4 regions of the Planococcus massiliensis genome follow, and region 3 is predicted to be linked to each of the others. Evidence: riboswitches for the same ligand, from Rfam matches in the RefSeq annotation. Region 3 holds a riboswitch; each other region holds the start of a gene.
What was found. A riboswitch is a leader RNA that binds a small molecule or an ion and turns the genes downstream of it on or off. The one in region 3 is predicted to bind S-adenosylmethionine.
Positions count from the first base shown of each region.

Region 1 (4,873 bases), 1.1 Mb from region 3:
AAATGGGAGATTAAAATTTCGGGTGAAGATCCTGCAAGCGTCGTTGCATCGTGGTGTTCAGAAACCCAAAATCTCGTATAGCCCCATTTCTCCGCCATTTGTGCAAGCTCTGCCGTTTCCTTCAGCGCCTGCTCGGGTGTAAGGCCTTCTGAAATCGGTGATTGGTCTAATATGCTGTAGGCTAATGCCATGTCATCCCTTCTCTCACAAAACTTATTGCACCACGTATCCTAACGAACGCAAAACATTTTTGATGAATAAATGCGAAGAAATGAAAATGTCTTCGCGTTCAGGCTCCTGGAATAAATCATGGTAGCCGTTTGTCCATTCTTTATAGCTGAATTCCTTCAGGTTCTGCTGTTTGAGCCAACGTTTCGCCATTTCTTTATCGGTGATGATGTCCCGTTCTCCTGTATGGATAAACACCGGAATATCCGGAAATGCCCCTTTGCTTTGGGCCAGCTGCTTCAAATACGATTGAAGTTCATGATACCAGCCAACTGAAATCTCAGTCCTGTAGAAAGGATCCTCTTTTTCCTGCTCGATCACTTCCTGGTTCTTGGTCAATTCTTCAATGGAAATATGGTGATTGATCTTTACCCGCGATGTTACTTTATGAAAGCCGGTCAAGGCATTCGAGAATTTAGAAGGGGTCTTGATCAATTGCAGCCAAGGCGATGTGAAAATAGCGCCGGCGATGTTTATTCTATTTTTGGAAAGCACACCCATCGCGAGAGTCGCACCTAATCCTTGGGCCACGATAAATACCGGCAATTCATTTTCCATCGCCACTTTCACAGCTGTTTTGATGGATTTCTCATATTCGTCAAACGATTCCCGGTGAGCGCTCTCATTTCCAGCATTTTCGCCATGCCCGGGCAAATCGCCCATGATGACGTGGAAGTTCGCGCCGCGCCATTGATCGATTTGCCAGGCATAGCGCAGATGATGTTCATATGCACTGTGTACAAGGACCACTACCGCTTTCGCCGGTCCGATCGATTCCCATTTCCACATGTATTGCCCCCCTTTCCTTAGCGCAGCCTGCAACGTGCATTTGACCTTTGCGCTTATTTTGATAGGATTAATATTATCTTATCTTTTTTACTGGAGGTTTTCCATGATTTACCCATTCAAAGACAAGCATCCATCTATTCATCCTTCGGCTTTTATCGCTGACCATACAACGATTACAGGCGATGTTGTAATCGGTGAAGATTCATCGGTTTGGTTCAATACCGTCATCCGCGGCGATGTCGCACCTACCATTATCGGCAAGAAAACCAATATCCAGGACCTGTGCATGCTTCACCAAAGCCCGGGGAACCCGCTGATTTTGGAAGACGAAGTGACCATCGGCCATCAAGTGACTTTGCATAGCTGTAAAATCCGCAAAGGGGCACTGATCGGAATGGGTTCCATCATCCTAGACGGAGCAGAAGTGGGAGAAGGTGCATTTATCGGCGCTGGCAGCCTTGTTCCGCAAGGCAAAGTCATCCCTCCTGGCATGCTGGCATTTGGGCGGCCGGCAAAAGTGGTGCGCGAGCTGCGCGAAGAAGACATCGAAGACATGCAGCGCATCGTCCGCGAATACGCTGAAAAAGGCGCTTACTATAAATCGCTTCAATAGAAAAAAAGACGGCTGAGCAAAATTCGCTCAGCCGTCTTTTCTCTTTATTATTGGGCGGATTGCTCTTTCAAAGCAGCTGCTTTGTCCGTGCGCTCCCACGGAAGGTCGATATCCGTGCGGCCGAAGTGGCCATAAGCTGCCGTTTGTTTGTAGATTGGACGGCGAAGATCCAACATTTTGATGATGCCTGCTGGGCGAAGATCAAAGTTTCCGCGCACAAGCTCAATCAATTTGTTTTCTTCTACTGTGCCTGTTCCAAATGTATCAACGGCAATTGATACGGGATGTGCGACGCCGATTGCGTAAGCAAGCTGCACTTCACAGCGTTCAGCAAGGCCGGCTGCGACAATGTTTTTCGCTACATAGCGAGCGGCATAAGCTGCCGAACGGTCCACTTTCGTTGCGTCTTTCCCGGAGAAAGCTCCGCCGCCGTGGCGTGCATAGCCACCGTAAGTGTCTACGATGATTTTGCGTCCTGTAAGGCCGGCATCTCCTTGTGGTCCGCCGATAACAAAACGGCCAGTCGGGTTAATGAAGTATTTTGTTTCTTCATCGATCAAGTGTGCAGGAACCACTTCGTTGATGACATATTCTTTAAGATTGCGCTGGATTTGCTCAAGCGTCACTTCTGGGTGATGCTGCGTCGAAATGACAATCGTATCTACACGCAATGGTTTATTGTTTTCATCGTATTCGATCGTTACTTGCGTTTTCCCATCCGGGCGCAAGTAAGGAAGAATTTCTTCTTTCCGCACTTCTGCAAGGCGGCGCGCCAATTTATGCGCCAAAGCAATCGGAAGCGGCATGAATTCTTCGGTTTCGTTTGTTGCATAGCCGAACATTAAGCCTTGGTCCCCTGCTCCGATATCGTCCATTTCTTTATCTGTCATTTGGCCTTCACGCGATTCAAGCGCTACATTGACTCCGGCAGCAATGTCCGGTGATTGTTCGTCAATCGCTGTCAAAACGGCACTTGTTTCAGAATCGAATCCGTATTTTGCACGGGTATAGCCAATTTCGCGAACGGTTTCACGAACGACTTTCGGAATGTCAACATACGTAGAAGTCGTGATTTCTCCTGCGACTAAAACGAGTCCAGTCGTTACGGTTGTTTCGCATGCAACGCGTGCATTTGGGTCTTCTGATAAAATGGCATCCAAAATGGCGTCTGAAATCTGATCGCAAATTTTATCCGGATGCCCTTCTGTTACTGATTCTGACGTGAATAATCGACGGTTTGTCAAAATGTGTTCCTCCTTAGATCCTGCGAGATTGCTCTCGAAATTGATACGGTACTCGTTTCCCATGTCAAGTCCGTTCCCAAAAGGGATTGAACTTTAAGCCGTTGTGGCTCTTGCACACGAGGATTAAGGGCAAAATTTCATAAAAAAATCCCTTCCATCATTTGCATGAGGAAAGGAGAAATCATCAGCAGCACCTTTCACTCTTATCATCCAAGGCCTAAAAGCCTTGCTACAGGTTTGGCACCATCGCTGCAAATCGCAGCAGGTTGCCGGGTTTCATTGGGCCTGACCCCTCCACCAGCTCGGAATAAGAGTATCCGTTCAATTTTTCATCATACGGAATGTGCAAAGCGATGTCAACGTTTTAATGACCATCCGTTTGAATAAAAGATATTATAGGTTTATTGGCCTTCAAAAAGCACATTATTTTCGTTTTTTTCGATTCCACCCGTTATTAGTATAGACTATTTAATACAATGTGTTATACTAATCTTCGAATATACATCCTCCCCATTCGCAATGGGAATAACCGAAAAGGAAGGTACATATAAATGAATCCAGTGAATATTAAAAACAACCTAAAGGATCTTTTAAATGGCCAAAACGTGCACGTCCAATTATCAGTTCCACAATTAGTGGAAGCTGCAACATCCCGTGGGGAAGCGGTATTGACTCGAGAAGGCGCTGTAGCAGCTGAAACCGGCAAATATACAGGCCGCTCGCCAAAAGATAAGTACATCGTTGATGAAGCGATTTCGAGAGACAAAATAGACTGGGGCAATGTCAATCGCCCGATTTCTTCTGAGATTTTCGAGAATTTGTATGCGAAAGTCATCGACCATTTGAAGCAAAAAGATGCGTTATATGTATTTAAAGGCTTTGCCGGCGCAGACCACGAATCACGCTTGGCGATCCAAACCATCAATGAATACGCGTGGCACAATCTGTTTGCGCATCAACTATTCATTCGCCCGACAAAAGAAGAGCTGGCTGCGCACGAAGCGGAATTTACGGTTGTCTATGCACCGACATTCCATGCGGATCCTGCGGTTGATGGAACAGATTCTGAAACGTTCATCATCGTTTCGATGGAAAAGAAAATCATTTTGATCGGCGGAACAGAATACGCAGGCGAAATGAAAAAATCCATCTTCTCGATTATGAACCATATCTTGCCGGAAAAAGGCATTCTTCCTATGCACTGCTCAGCGAACGTTGGCAAAGACGGCGATGTTACGTTATTCTTCGGATTGTCTGGTACAGGAAAAACGACTTTATCCGCAGACGGCGACCGCAAATTGATCGGCGACGACGAGCACGGCTGGTCGGATAACGGCGTTTTCAATATCGAAGGCGGCTGCTATGCGAAGACCATCAATTTATCGCGTGAAAACGAACCGCAGATTTATGACGCGATTCGTTTCGGATCGGTTCTTGAAAATGTTGTAGTGGATCCGGAAACGCGCATCCCTGATTATGACAATGGTTCCCTAACTGAGAATACACGAGCAGCTTATCCGATTCAAGCAATCGATAATATTGTAGACCCGTCTGTAGGCGGACACCCTAAAACGATCGTGTTCTTGACGGCGGATGCATTTGGCGTCTTGCCTCCGATCAGCAAACTATCAAAAGAACAGGCGATGTACCATTTCCTAAGCGGCTATACATCGAAGCTTGCCGGTACAGAACGCGGAATCACGGCACCTGAAGCAACATTCTCAACATGCTTCGGTTCACCATTCCTTCCGCTTCACGCAACGGTGTATGCTGAAATGCTGGGTGAGAAAATCGACGATCACAATGTCGATGTTTTCCTAGTGAATACAGGCTGGACTGGCGGCGAATACGGCGTCGGAAACCGCATGAAGCTTTCTTACACACGGACGATGGTGCGTGCAGCCATGAAAGGCGAATTGCACAACATTGAAACCGAAAAAGAAGCAATTTTCGGCTTGGAAATTCCAAAAGAAATTCCAGGAGTTCCGACTGAAGTGTT
Region 1 covers NZ_CCXS01000001.1:2,214,848-2,219,720, forward strand. The annotation lists gene BN1080_RS10935 (LLM class flavin-dependent oxidoreductase) at 1-191, opposite strand, end outside; gene BN1080_RS10940 (alpha/beta fold hydrolase) at 214-1,017, opposite strand; gene BN1080_RS10945 (gamma carbonic anhydrase) at 1,121-1,630, shown strand; gene metK (methionine adenosyltransferase) at 1,678-2,874, opposite strand; SAM riboswitch class I at 3,075-3,188, opposite strand; gene pckA (phosphoenolpyruvate carboxykinase (ATP)) at 3,426-4,873, shown strand, end outside.
Region 1: another riboswitch for S-adenosylmethionine. It lies ahead of metK (methionine adenosyltransferase); the one in region 3 lies ahead of BN1080_RS05255 (aminotransferase class I/II-fold pyridoxal phosphate-dependent enzyme).

Region 2 (4,873 bases), 1.8 Mb from region 3:
TGGCGTGGAAATCGTTCTTACGTTCATCTTTGTTCTGGCGATACTCGGTGTGACTTCCAGCAAAGCGACTTCGCATATGGGCGGAATCGTCATCGGGTTGACCTTGACGCTGGTCCACATCATCGGCATTCCATTGACCGGCACATCCGTCAATCCGGCAAGAAGCCTGGCGCCTGCGGTTTTTGCCGGAAGCGATGCCTTGGCTCAAGTGTGGCTATTCCTCGTCGCGCCGCTGGTCGGAGCAGCTCTTGCGGCTTTGGTATTTAAAACATTCTTTTACGTAAAAGAAGAAACGGGCCTGGAAGTCGCCGGCGATCCGGGAATTGAAGGAAAAAACACACGGCCTGACAGAAGCCGGAAATAAACAGAAAGACTGTTCTCCGGTGAAGGGAACAGTCTTTTTCACTTAAGCTACAAATTGCAAGGAAAATGAAGAAATCTCATATAGCAATGATTATAGCTTTTGTAATTGCGGTCTGCATGCTTGGAAAAGCGTTTGCCATGAATGAAGACATTAAAATGTATTTGTTGATTTTCTGGGGGATCGGGATGGCGCTAGCGTTCTTGCGATTGTTTGTAAATAATTCGATCAAGAAGGAAGGGCAAGAACTGGAAAGTAAAAGTCGCGTTTTTTGCCGTCCTGTTAGGCTTCGGTTTGCCGTTCCAGTCGTGGTTCCGAAATGCGGTGCTCTTTAAAATGGATTCGGCATACTTAGGCGGCAGCATCACCATGCTGGTCGTCGGAATGGTCTTCATGACGTTCTTTTCCGGCTATGCGAAAGGGAAGTACGTGGAAAGAAAAGCGGGAAGCAGCCAGGTGATGGCAAAATCGTAAACGCACACCATCATTTATTGTTCTTATTGCGGGCCAAGCCGTGTTATAATAAGACACTTAGGATGAACTGAACATTCAACGGAAGCAGAGCCTTCCGCCTGCAAATAAACAATAGAGGTGTACAAAATGAACAAACGATGGACAATCGATAAAATAAGAGAATTTACAGAGAAGAACTCGGACAGCAAATTGCTGTCAACGGAATACCACGGATTTTCACAGAAGCTGCTGTTCAAATGTTCTTGCGGCAATAACTTTGAAAAAACTTTTACGAAGTTCAACAAAAGCAATCAGCGCAAATGCGATACGTGCCAACCGCCGAAAGCGCCGCGCGGCGAAGCATAAAAAAGAGGCGCCTTTTCCAATACTGGAAAAGGCGTTTTGGTTTTTGATAAAGTAAGGAATAGAAAAGCGAACTCACGGTATCCGTTGCGGCGACGCGCGAGTCAAGTGAAGGGTGCCAATTGCTTTCTTAGATGAATGAGAACGGACAATGGAGGGTGACTGATGGACAATAACGATATTCTGATTAGGCTGCGCTACGCACTTGATATTAAAAATAATGATATGGTAAAGATTTTCAAGGAAGGCGGCATTGAGCTGTCGAAAGAGGATGTACTGAAAGTGTTGACGAAGACGCCGGAAAGCGAAGACGATGACATGGACAGCGTCTGGGATGCACCGGAAAACGAAGACCATATTCGCGTTGACAACCGGATGCTGGAATCTTTCTTGAACGGGTTGATCATCTTCAAGCGGGGACGCCAGGAGCCGAAACCGGGGCAGCCAGCCACACCGCCGATGAGCAACGAACCGGCAAACAACTTATTGTTGAAGAAAGTGAAAATCGCCTTGCAGCTGACGAGTGAAGATATGCTGGAATTGCTTGCACTTGCTGGGGTCACCGTGTCGAAAAGCGAAATGAGCGGCATCTTGCGAAAGCAAGGCCACAAGAATTACAGCGTCTGCGGCGACCGCTATGCCCGCAATTTCCTAAAAGGCTTGGCAATCAAATATAGAAAATGACTCGTGGTCCGCTTCTTTAATTGGAGGCGGATTTTTGATTTAGAGGATGGGAATTGGAGAGTTGGGAGTATTCGGGGTGAAGTTGGGAGTATTCGAACGAAAGTCGAGCGTATTTCAGAAAAAGTTGGGCATAAACGAAAATGGCTTCCCGCTCGAAAGCAAAAAAACTGGACAGCCTGTTGCTGTCCAGTTTTTATTGCCACGGATAGGTGGCGAGCAGTTTGGCGCTGAGCACCATAAAATCTTCTTTTGGCGACGCTGCTTTTTTCTGTTTCAGCAAGTCGTTGCCGGCTGCAAAAAGCGCTTCCGTCGTCGGGTAGGAAAGCGTTTCTTCAGATTCGATGAACGCCACAGAGTTGTCGGTATAGCGGAACAGGAAATTTTGGTAACGGGTTTCGCTTGCCGGATGAAAACTCGACGGAATGGTGTAGTCGATGTCAGCAGTGAGCACGCCGACGCGTTCATAGATGGCAAGCGGGCCAGCACTTTTCGCCATTTGCTGTTCGGCGCCTTCCACTAAGGCGTTTGGATCTTTAGCAATCGAAGGAAAGAGGCGGTTCTCGAGCAACACGAAATAATTGCGCGGATCGTTGACGTCAAGCAGGTATTTTTCAGACATTCAGAAATTCCTCCTAAAAGCGGTGATTGATTCCCATGATAGCGGAAATGTGCGAAAAGGGGAACGGAGAGAAACCGGGACGGTAAATGTCTTTCTTAACAGAAAGTTCGTTTATTTCTGTCAAAGCGCCTTGATTTTCCATCCTGAACCAGTTACCCTTATAAAAAGCCAAAATTGAATAACGTGAATTCTTATCGAGAGAAGTCGAGGGACTGGCCCTATGACGCTTCAGCAACCAGCCGAAAGGTCAGGTGCTAAATCCAGCAGGCAAGCGATTGCCTGAGAGATGAAAAGGAACGAGTGTGAACTCATAAAGCCTTCTTTTTCATGGAGGGCTTTTTTTCTATATATAGGAGGCAGAGAATATGGGATTATTAGAGGAATTAAAAACGAGGATTCTGACGGCAGACGGGGCAATGGGAACGCTTTTGTATTCATACGGGATCGAATACTGCAACGAGGAATTGAATTTGCAGCGGCCGGACATTATTGAAAAGATCCACGAAGAATACATCCAGGCAGGTGCGGATATCATTCAGACGAACACTTACGGCGGCAACGCATTGAAGCTTGCGCGCTACGGGCTGGAACATCAAGTGAAGGAAATCAACGAAGCGGCGATTGAAATTGCGAAACGGGCGGCTGCACCAGGCGGCCAATTTGTCTTCGGGACGATTGGCGGCATCCGGGGCATTCGGCGGAGCGATGCAGCGCTCGATGAAATCATCGCGATGGTGGACCAGCAATCCGGTTATTTGCTTGCCGGGAATCCGGATGCGCTATTGCTTGAGACGTATTATGACTTTGAAGAATTGGCAGCGACCGTTACGCATTTGCGGAAACGGACAGATGTTCCGCTGATTGCGCAAGTATCGATGCATGAACCGGGAATTCTGCAGAACGGCATGGCGCTGAATGAGGCCCTCCATCAACTCGAAGGTCTGGGCGCCGATATTGTCGGCGTGAATTGCCGCTTAGGCCCTCACCATACCATTCAGGCCCTTGAAGGAGTGGAATTGCCGAAAAAAGCTTTTCTTTCGGCTTACCCGAATGCGAGTTTATTGGATTTGGAGAATGGCCGCGTCGTCTACGAATCGGAAGCCGATTATTTCGGACGCGCCGGTTTGCTCTTAAGAGAAGAAGGGGCGCGCTTGATCGGCGGCTGCTGCGGCACGACACCGAAGCATATTGAAGCGTTGAAAAAGCAGATTGGCCATTTGGAGCCGATTACGGTAAAAGAAGTGGAAACGAAAAAGCCGATTGTCATCCGGGAAGCGGAATTATCCAATGAAGTGCCGCTCCATGAAAAAGCGAAGACGGAACGGACGATCATCGTAGAGCTCGATACGCCGAAGCATCTCGACACGACAAAGTTTTTGGAAGGCTCAAAAGCGTTGAATGCAGCGGGCGTCGACGCTGTCACCATGGCGGATAATTCACTGGCATCGCCGCGGGTCAGCAACCTTGCGATGGGTTCGATCTTGAAGCATCAGGAACAGATTCGGCCGCTTGCACACATTACGTGCCGCGACCGGAATTTGATCGGACTGCAATCGCATTTGATGGGATTGGATGCACTGGGCATCCGTGATATCCTGGCAATAACAGGAGACCCGACGAAGGTCGGGGATTTCCCAGGAGCGACAAGTGTCTATGATGTTTCCAGCCTGGAATTGATTCAATTGATCAAAAAGCTCAACGATGGAATTTCTTTTTCAGGAAAGCCACTGCAAAAGAAAGCGAGCTTTTCAGTAGCAGCGGCATTCAATCCGAATGTGCGTGTGCTCGACCGGGCAGTTGCTCGGCTTGAAAAGAAAATTGAAAGCGGAGCGGATTATTTTATTTCACAGCCGGTTTATACGAAAGAGAAAATCATCGAAATCCACAAAGCGACGAAGCATTTGGAAACGCCGGTTTTCCTTGGCGTCATGCCGCTGACGAGCATCCGAAGCGCCGAATTCCTGCATAATGAAGTGCCGGGCATCAAACTGTCGGAAGAAGCGCTTGAGCGGATGCGGGCATGCGGCGAGGATAAGGAACGGGCAACCGCGGAAGGCATCCAAATTGCAAAAGAACTGATTGACACAGCGGCTGACTTGTTTAACGGAATCTATGTGATCACGCCGTTTTTCCGCTATGATATGTCAATTGAACTGATCCATTACATTCGGAAATTAGATCAACAGAAAGAGAGCGATCACAGCCATGTCCAAACAGCGAATTGAAGAACAGCTAGAAAAAAGAATTTTGATCATTGACGGAGCCATGGGGACGATGATCCAAAACGCCGACTTGTCTCCGGAAGATTTCGGGGGAGAAGAGTTCGACGGCTGCAATGAATACTTGAACATCGTAAAGCCGGAAGTTATCGAAGGCGTCCACGATGCGTATTT
Region 2 covers NZ_CCXS01000001.1:2,863,751-2,868,623, reverse strand. The annotation lists gene BN1080_RS14225 (aquaporin) at 1-364, shown strand, start outside; gene BN1080_RS17275 (hypothetical protein) at 698-835, shown strand; gene BN1080_RS14215 (hypothetical protein) at 962-1,180, shown strand; gene BN1080_RS14210 (YehS family protein) at 1,343-1,861, shown strand; gene BN1080_RS14205 (hypothetical protein) at 2,055-2,480, opposite strand; SAM riboswitch class I at 2,669-2,773, shown strand; gene BN1080_RS14200 (bifunctional homocysteine S-methyltransferase/methylenetetrahydrofolate reductase) at 2,846-4,705, shown strand; gene metH (methionine synthase) at 4,686-4,873, shown strand, end outside.
Region 2: another riboswitch for S-adenosylmethionine. It lies ahead of BN1080_RS14200 (bifunctional homocysteine S-methyltransferase/methylenetetrahydrofolate reductase); the one in region 3 lies ahead of BN1080_RS05255 (aminotransferase class I/II-fold pyridoxal phosphate-dependent enzyme).

Region 3 (4,873 bases):
TACTTTACTGGTGCGGAATCAGTTTGCAGATTTAGCAAAAACACGGAATATTGAGCTTGAGCAAGTGTTGGAAGAAGTGCTTTATCCACTAGTGCCGCAAAAGCGTTTGCTTGATGTTAAAGAAATTACCGATTTAGCCCTCTATCTGGCAAGTGATTCTGCTAAAGGAATGACGGGGCAAGCTATTATTTTGGATGGCGGCTATACCGCACAATAAAAAATAGGAAGGAAGCGATAAGAGAAAGCGCTTCCTTTCTTTAACCCATCAGTCAAAAGTCCGAATATTATGAAAAAGTCTTTTAATTTTTCGAAATCCCTCTATAATGAACCATTATGTATTGAAGGAGATGAAGCGATGTCGAATCTGAGAAATGACTCTTTGCAATTGCATCTGCAGCATAAAGGGAAGTTGGAAGTCCGGTCAAAAGTGGCAGTAGAAAATGGACGCGATTTAAGCCTCGCTTATTCTCCAGGAGTGGCTGAACCGTGCAAGGAAATTGCGCAGGATCCGGCCAAAGTCTACGACTACACGATGAAAGGCAATACAGTCGCCGTTGTCACAGACGGCACTGCTGTACTCGGACTTGGAAATATTGGTCCGAAAGCTGCCTTGCCTGTCATGGAAGGAAAAGCCGTGCTTTTTAAAGAGTTTGCCGGAGTGGATGCTTTTCCGATTTGCCTTGGAACAACAGATGCCGAAACCATTATCCAGACCGTGAAGCTATTGGAACCCGGATTTGGTGGTGTGAATTTAGAGGATATCTCAGCACCGGCTTGCTTTATCGTGGAACAGCGTTTAAAAGAAGAGATGAATATTCCTGTATTCCATGACGACCAGCATGGAACCGCCATTGTTACTTTAGCTGGCCTGGTCAATGCGCTAAAATTGGTCGGCAAAGAAATTGCCGACACGAAAGTCGTTGTGAACGGAGCAGGCGCTGCGGGGATTGCTGTGGTCAAGCTTTTGAGTAAATTCGGTTTTACGAATGTGATGATGTGCGATACAAAAGGTGCGATTTTCAAAGGCCGAGCTTATGGAATGAATCCTTTTAAAGAAGAAGTAGCGGAGATGACCAACTATGAGCGCAAGGAAGGATTGCTCCACGAAGTCATTATCGGTGCGGACGTCTTTATTGGAGTTTCTGCAGAAGGCGCGTTAACCGAAGAAATGGTGAGGGAGATGGCAGAAGATCCCATCATTTTTGCAATGGCCAATCCAAACCCGGAAATCTTGCCCCATGAAGCTAAGCGGGCAGGAGCCAAAGTAATCGGCACGGGGCGTTCAGATTTTCCGAACCAAGTGAATAATGTATTAGCTTTTCCGGGCATATTCAGAGGAGCGCTGGACGTGCAAGCCAGTGGAATCAATGATGCAATGAAAATCGCTGCAGTGGAAGCTATAGCCGATTTGATTGGAGAGCATGAACTCCGGGAGGACTATGTCATTCCGGCTCCCTTCGATCTGCGCGTGGCTGAAGCAGTTGCCAAAGCGGTAGCCCAGGCGGCAATTGAAACAGGGGTAGCAAACTATTCCACTTGTCCGAATCTTGATGCTGAAAGTGCTGATGACTTCACAGCGGTTATCGTAAAAGAGTAACCATATATAATATAGAAGAAAGCCGTTCACCTTTTAGAAGATGGACGGCTTTTTTGATTTGGGCAGCATTTATTTAGAGAATATGGCTTGTGGACTGGTTTGATGGACTTTTTTCAATGCTTGCTCGAGATCTTCAAGCAAGTCATCCGTATATTCCAACCCAACGGACAATCGCAGCAAGCCGTCGGTAATGCCGCGCTGCTCACGCTGTTTTTGGGGCATAGCGGCATGAGACATGGTGGCTGGATACGACAGAATCGTTTCAACGGCTCCGAGCGATACCGCGAAAACCGGGATTTGCAAACTATCGACAAAAACTTTAGCAGCCGCTTTATCGGCAAGCCGCAAAGACAAAACCGCGCCAGCCCCACGTGCTTGTCGCTCATGAATCGGATTCCCTGGATGGAATCGGAATCCTGGATAATAGACTTCTTCAACAACGGGGTGGCTATGCAAATAATCAGCAATGATGCGGGCTGATGCGGAAGACTGTTTCATACGGGCTCCAAGTGTTTTGATGCCTTGAAGGAGTGAATAGGAATCTTGCGCCCCTAAAATCGAACCGAATGTGTTCTGGATAAAAGCGAGCCGGCTGCCGAGTTCTTCATCCTTTGTCACGGCAAGCCCGGCAATGATGTCGCTGTGGCCAGAAAGGAATTTTGTAGCACTATGCAAAACGATGTCTGCTCCAAGATCAAGCGGGTTTTGATAAAGAGGCGTCATGAATGTATTATCAACAAAAGTTAAACAATCGTTTGCTTTGGCAAGTTTAGCCGCAATTTCAATATCGGTGATGTTCATCACCGGGTTTGAAGGCGTTTCGATATAGATGACCTTTGTGTTTTCGCGGATAGCCGAAGCCATCTCACTGAGATCGGTCATATTGACAAATGTGTAGTCGATATTGAATTTGTTCAGGACTTCTGTGACGAAACGGTAAGTTCCGCCGTAAACGTCTTCCGAAACAAGGACGTGGTCTCCCGCAGATAGGAGCATGAAAGCAGAGGAGATGGCGGCCATGCCCGAAGAAAAGGCAAACCCGCGGGTGCCATTTTCAAGTTTTGCAATGGTTTCCTCTAACTTTTGGCGCGTCGGATTGCCGGATCGGCTGTAGTCGAATGGTCCGAACTCATCAATATTGGGCTGATGATAAGTGGAAGACAAATAAATAGGGACATTGACCGCCCCTGTTTCTTTGTCTACGCCGGTTGAATGGATAAAACGAGTCTCTAAGTGGTTGGTCATCATAAAAACCTCCTATTAGTTGTAAAGAACGGCTCCTATTCGTGAATCGAAAAATGGAGCTTTCTTCAGCAAGAAGAAAGCTCCGTTTCATAAGGAACGCGTTCTTCTCATCTTTAAGGCCGAAGCCTTTTGGAATTAGCACCGTGGCCTTCTTCAGGCTGGTTGCTGAGACATCAAAGGGCCAAATCCCTCCGTCTCTCTTGATAAGAAATACATAATATGAAGTTATGGATGCTGCGATGTCTTCAAGCTTAAACCATCTTGACAGAAACTGCAAGGAAAATTATTAAAATATTCTTTTAATAAAAAGGGGAAACGTTAATATCCTAATGCTTTAACCGCAAATAGGGGATTCCTTTTAATTCGAAAGACGAAAGGCTATAATGGATATCAACACTTTAATTCAAAGGGGTAATCTGATGTATATTGTGACGTCCACTGTTGTGGTGCCTGAAGAGAAGACTCAGGACCTCATTGATATTTACCGAAAACGTTCGAGACGGGTCGATAAAGCGCCGGGATTCCATTCTTTCCGGCTGATCCAGAATACAAAGAAGCGCAATGAACTGACTGTCCATCTGGAATGGCATTCGAAAGAGGCTTATATGGAATGGGTAAGAAGCAGCGAATTCAAGGAAATCCATGATCTCGAAAAGCATTACCCCGACAAAGCGCTGGCCGGAATTGTACCGAAAGTGCATCAGTATGAGGTGGTAGCAGAATGAATCAAGCGTTAAAGAAGCAAATCGCCAAAAGCACAGCCAATCAAATCTATGAAGCCTACCCATTTTTATGGGATCGTTTCGGTGAGCGTGGATTTGAACATACGGAAAAAGACAATCTGCATCATCTTGACCATTTGGAAACAGCGTATGATTTAAACGATAAACAAGTGTTTTTGGATTACACGATATGGCTGGAAAAGGTATTAACGAGCCGGAATGTCGGAGCCGATTTGATCATAGATAACTTTGAGAGACTTATAGGCTTCATTGAAGCAGAAGCTGAACAGAAAGAAAAAGAATTTATGCAGCAATGCCTTCAAGAAGCAAATGATTTATTGAAAGGCAGCAATTTGAAGAAGGGAGGTTGATCAGATGATTCAACCAACCGAACTGGCAGAACTTTTTTTGCAGGGCAATGACCGGGAAGCGCTGAAGCAAGTCCAGCAATTTCTCGACAGCCATAATCGGAAAAAACTTTTTGATCAGCTATTAACGCCCGCCATGTACCATATTGGCGAGTTATGGGAAACCAATGCAATTTCAGTGGCAGACGAACACCTTGCGACAGCTATTTGTGATTTTGTCGTTTCGGTCATAGATAAACGCAGAGAAGAAGAACACGCTGCAAAACGAAAAGTTATGGTGCTGGGACCGGAAGGGGAAGAGCATTACATCGGATTGAAAATGGTCTCAAGCCTTTTTCGGGAACACGATTGGTCCGTCAATTATTTAGGGCCCAATATGCCGCTTGACCACGCAATGGAAGCTGCTAATCGGTGGCAGCCGGACGCCATCGCTTTATCGGCAGCGCTCGTTTATCGCATGCCAACTTTAAAAGCGTATATAAATAAATTTAAAGAATTGGCGCATGCTCCTGCAATCATCGTCGGAGGGCGGGCCGCTGCCTTTGAAAGCAGCCGCATCCTGATTGAGGAAGGCGCCATTTTAGTGAAAGACCTTGAGCAACTGGAACACTGGATCAAAACGGGAGAGGAGCCGGACGATGAATACAGAATTTCAATATGATGACTTGCCGCTCCCGGCTTTTCGGTTAAATGAAAAGCTTTCAGTAGTCAATTGTTCCGAAGAAGCGCTGCGCCTATTCGGCAAGGTTTCGTCATTCTTGGAAATTGTCGATGAAGCAAGTGCGAATAAGGCAAGGAAGATGCTGGCTTCTGGAATGGCAGTTGAAAAGTTTGAGCTGAATGTAATTGCGCAGCCAAGCAAGCTGATTTTGGCCGATGTTTTTGCTAAATGGGACAGCCAATTTAGCTTATCCGTCATCCTTGTTCCGAAAGATGATGAA
Region 3 covers NZ_CCXS01000001.1:1,090,674-1,095,546, forward strand. The annotation lists gene BN1080_RS05245 (3-hydroxybutyrate dehydrogenase) at 1-217, shown strand, start outside; gene BN1080_RS05250 (NADP-dependent malic enzyme) at 356-1,597, shown strand; gene BN1080_RS05255 (aminotransferase class I/II-fold pyridoxal phosphate-dependent enzyme) at 1,667-2,842, opposite strand; SAM riboswitch class I at 2,947-3,052, opposite strand; gene BN1080_RS05260 (antibiotic biosynthesis monooxygenase family protein) at 3,262-3,567, shown strand; gene BN1080_RS05265 (hypothetical protein) at 3,564-3,935, shown strand; gene BN1080_RS05270 (cobalamin B12-binding domain-containing protein) at 3,940-4,593, shown strand; gene BN1080_RS05275 (STAS domain-containing protein) at 4,571-4,873, shown strand, end outside.

Region 4 (4,873 bases), 470 kb from region 3:
GATTTATCGGCAATTTGCCTATAAATCGTCAAAAGAAAAGAGCCATAAAACGTATGAATGGCTTTTCATGAAAAAAGTCAGCGAGATTTTAGAAAGGGAAAAACCCGATTTAATCATTTGCACACATGGGTTTCCGTCGATTTTCATCAATAAGTTGAAGAAACAAGGAAAATGCAAAGTCCCTTGCCTGAATGTGTACACGGATTTTTTTGTGAATGATGTATGGGGAAGAGAATGCATCGAATATCATTTTGCTCCAAACGAAGCGATAAAAGGAGCGTTATGCCAGCGCTATGGAATTCCGGAAAACCGTATTTTTGTGACAGGCATACCGGTAAGTGAAAAGTTCAGCCGTCAGGAAGAGCGGCATTCCACTAAACGGCTAACCGTTTTAGTTTCCGGAGGAAGCACGGGACTGAGCGAAGTCTTGAACCAGCTGGATGAAGAGGTTAACGAGGAAAAATGGAATTTTCAAGTTCTATGCGGAACCAACAAAAAACTTCAGCAGAAAATTACCGCTTTAAACCATCCGGCGATCCATGCGATCCCCTACATTTCTTCAAAGGAAATGATGAATGAGCTGTACAGCAAAGCGGATGCTCTTGTGACAAAACCGGGAGGCGTCACCGTCAGCGAAGCGCTGCGGAAAGAGTTGCCGATTTTTATTCCGGCGGCTCTTCCGGGCCAGGAGGAAATCAATCTGGCTTACTTGCTGGAGGAAAAACTGGTGTTTGCAGTGCCTGAAGGACGCAGGCTGATGGATTTTCTAGACGAAACTTTGGCGGATGAGGAAGCCATTGGGCGTTTCCAGAAGCGCATTAAAGCTTATAAAAATTCTTTGAGCCTGAAGAACTCGGATGAAATTTACATGGAGCTCGAAAAGATTTTAGTGGGCAATTAAAGGACTGGAGAGTGGGCGGTATGATTGAAGGAATACTGGCTTTTCTCGAAAGTTTGGGGATGAAAGGATTATTCAGCGTCATGTTTTTGGAAGGATCTTCTTTGCCGTTTCCTGGAGTGGCGCTGGTGATAGCTTATGGCGGATTATTGAATCACGACTTGCCGGCCACCGCTTGGTTGTCGGCAGGACTGGCAGCTTCGTACAACCTGGCGTGTTTGATTCCCTATTTCCTGGGCAATAAATTCCAAAACATCTTTCAGAGAAAATTCCATAAAGGGTTAAAAAAAGCATCCGATTTGTTTCGCCGCTACGGCATATGGAGCATTGCGATTTCGCGGCCATTCGGCATCGGCAACTACATTTCCTATTTGGCTGGCATAAGTAAAATTCCGCTTGGAAAATATGCGGTGCTGACTTTTATCGGCATTTACCCGTGGTGTTTTGCTATGCTCCGCATTGGGCATTATTTTAACGGGAATTATGAGGCGTTTACATCTTTTATGTCAGCCAGTCCAATTCCCATTTACGGCTATCTGGCTGCTGCCTTGGGAGCAGCGGGCATTTGGCTGTATCTGAAAGCGAAGAGTCAGAATAATAAATTTAAAGCTTGACACCCCTAATCCCTAGTATTATGATAGGCATTAATCGAATAAACTTATCCAGAGAAGCCGAGGGACTGGCCCGTTGACGCTTCAGCAACCTCTGACATTGTCAGAAAGGTGCTAACTCCAGCAAGAAGATTTTTTCTTGAGAGATAAGGACAGGACCTATTAGATTTAATGGCCTTCTTTTCTTGATATCGAGAAAAGGAGGCCATTTTTCATTTTTGAATAAAATTTTAATCAGAGAGGAAGAATCAGATGAGTGAAGTTGTAATTTTATCAGGCAGCCCTTCAAAGGACTCCAGATCTGAAACAGTATTAAAGCATTTAGGAGGGTTATTGGAGAGGAAAGGAATTTCGGTCACCCATATTTCAGTGAGAGACGTTCTGAAAGACGATTTGTTCGAAGGGCGTTTCGATAGTCCGGCTATCGATGAAATCAGCGCGTTAATCCACCAGTCACGGGGCGTTATTGTAGGATCACCCGTCTATAAAGCAGCCTATTCAGGTGTGCTAAAAGCATTGATTGATCTCTTGCCGCAGGATGTTCTGCAAGCGACTCCGGTCTTGCCGTTGATGACGGGAGGCAGTTCCGCTCACCTTTTAGCGCTTGAATATACATTAAAACCGCTGCTTGCGAACTTGAAGGGACAAAATTTGAAAGGAATCTACTTAGTCGACAGCCAAATTGATAAAACGAATCCGCATGAGCCGATCATTGAAGCCCAAGTGGAGCAGCGTTTGAAAAAACAGCTGGATTATTTCTTGGAGATTATTGAAAGACAGCCTGTCACGAGCGCTTAAAACGAAAAGGATTTTTGAGGAGGAGAAGCTATTGGCGAAAAAACGGATTTACTTGAACGCTTTTGACATGAATTGTGCCGGCCATCAATCCCCAGGATTATGGACACATCCAGAAGATCGCTCTCATACGTATAAGACGAGCGAATATTGGATTGAATTGGCAAAGCTTTTGGAACGCGGCGGTTTTGACGCCATTTTTCTGGCAGATGTACTCGGAACCTACGATGTTTATAAAGGCTCACGCGATGCGGCAGTGCGGCAAGGTGCACAGTCTCCGGTAAACGATCCTGCGTTAGTCGTGCCATTGATGTCTGCCGTGACAAAACATTTAGGCTTCGGCGTTACCGCTTCGACGACTCACGAACATCCTTACACATTTGCGCGCCGGATGTCGACATTGGACCATTTGACGAATGGCCGCGTCGGCTGGAACATCGTCACTTCCTATTTAAAAAGCGCTGCGCTCAATATCGGGCTGGAGGATCAAGTGAAACACGATGAACGCTACGATATCGCGGCAGAATATTTGGAAGTCTGCTACAAGCTGTGGGAAGGCAGCTGGGAAGAAGACGCCGTTGTTTTGGACAAAGTGAATGGCATCTACGCCGATCCGGAAAAAGTCCATGACATCAATCATGAAGGGAAATATTATAAAGTGCCCGGCGCCCATTTAACGGAACCTTCCCCGCAGCGGACGCCAGTCCTGTATCAGGCGGGGGCATCCAAAAAAGGAGTGGAGTTTGCCGGACAGAATGCAGAATGCGTCTTTATCGGGGCGCCGACCATCCAAGCCGCAAAGCGGTCAGTGGATAAATTGCATGAGCAGATCGAACGTGCAGGCCGGTCCCGTGAAGAAGTGAAGATCTTAACGATGCTGACGCCGATTGTCGGAAAAACGGAAGAAGCAGCATGGGCAAAATACGAAGAGTACAAAAAACATATCAGCCATGAAGGGGCGCTTGCTTTATTCGGCGGATGGACGGGAATTGACTTGTCGAGCTATGCCCCTGACCAGCCCTTGGAATACATTGAGAATGACTCTATCCAATCAGCGTTGGAAAACTTCACAAGAATTGATGCGGAAAAGAAATGGACAGTAGACGACATCAAGGAATTTGTGGGAATCGGCGGCATGAGTGCATATACGGTGGGTTCACCTGAACAGGTCGCTGATACTTTGGAGCAATGGGTGGAAGAAGCCGGAGTGGACGGCTTTAATATTGCCTACGCCATAACACCGGGAACATTCGAAGATTTTATCGAATTGGTGGTGCCGATTTTGCGTGAACGGGGCTTATTGCGGGCTGAATACGAAGGGAGCACATTGCGTGATCGCCTGTTCGGCAAAGGGGACCGGCTGCCTGCCCATCATCATGGAAAAAAGTTTTCCTTGGAGAAAGCAGAAGTTCGTTAAAAACCTTATGCAAATTTAAGGGAAGCCATGGAGAGCCTTCAATGCTCCATGGTTTTTTAGCGTGAAAAAAAAGAACTTCAATGAATCAGCTAGTAATTTAGCGATTTATTCTGTATGTTTATTATATTCAGATAAAGTAATGGGGGATATAGAATGAGACCGATTATTGGAATTACCGCATCAAAAGAATTAGGGCACGACCATTATTCAATCGAGCAGGCTGATACCGAAGCTATTATGCAGGCAGGGGGGCTGCCAATCATGCTCCCGCATTTGCGGAGAGAAGAGGAAATTGAGCAGATTGCCGAACATATCGACGGTTTGTTTGCAGCAGGCGGATATGACATCGATCCTACCTTGTTTGGGGAAGAGCCGCATCCGAATTTAGGTGTGATTATCCCGTCCCGCGATGCTTTTGAACTGCAGCTGATGAAGAAAGTGCTGGAACTGGGAAAACCGATTTTAGGGGTTTGCCGAGGCGCACAGATCCTCAATATTGCGGTTGGCGGAGATATGTATCAAGACATCACCGATCAAATCGAAGGGGACTTGCTGCAGCATAAACAGCAAGCGCCGAAATTCCACGGCTCCCATTTCGTTCACGTACCGGAGGGTTCTTTGCTGAACCGGTTGACCGGGAGCGTGAAACTGACAGTGAACAGCCGCCATCACCAAGCGAACCGCCGGGTTCCGGATTCGTTTTTGATCAGCGGCAAGGCAAGCGATGGTGTAATTGAAGCGATTGAAAGCACGGAACACCGTTTTGTCCTCGGTGTCCAGTGGCATCCGGAAAATATGGCGATTGCATCGGATGAAGCTTCTATGAAGATTTTTAAAGGGTTCATTGAAGCGTGCATGGAAGAAGGGAATGAGTAAATGAAGATTATTGATACGCATTGCGATGCTTTACTAAAACTTCAGTTAGCCAAACGCGGCACTTTCTACGGCAAAGAACCGTTGAATTTCACGAACTCTGATCAACTTGATACAAATTTTCAGCGTTTGCAGGCAGGCGGCGTCTACGTTCAGTTCTTCGCGATCTTTTTATATCCGGACCTGCCTGACAATGAAAAATGGCAGCATGCCTTGGAACAAGTAGACCTGTTTTATACAGAAATTCTTGGGAAGAATCCTTCTATGAATCACATTAAA
Region 4 covers NZ_CCXS01000001.1:623,315-628,187, forward strand. The annotation lists gene BN1080_RS03135 (MGDG synthase family glycosyltransferase) at 1-901, shown strand, start outside; gene BN1080_RS03140 (DedA family protein) at 922-1,512, shown strand; SAM riboswitch class I at 1,554-1,662, shown strand; gene ssuE (NADPH-dependent FMN reductase) at 1,762-2,307, shown strand; gene BN1080_RS03150 (LLM class flavin-dependent oxidoreductase) at 2,339-3,721, shown strand; gene BN1080_RS03155 (gamma-glutamyl-gamma-aminobutyrate hydrolase family protein) at 3,875-4,597, shown strand; gene BN1080_RS03160 (dipeptidase) at 4,598-4,873, shown strand, end outside.
Region 4: another riboswitch for S-adenosylmethionine. It lies ahead of ssuE (NADPH-dependent FMN reductase); the one in region 3 lies ahead of BN1080_RS05255 (aminotransferase class I/II-fold pyridoxal phosphate-dependent enzyme).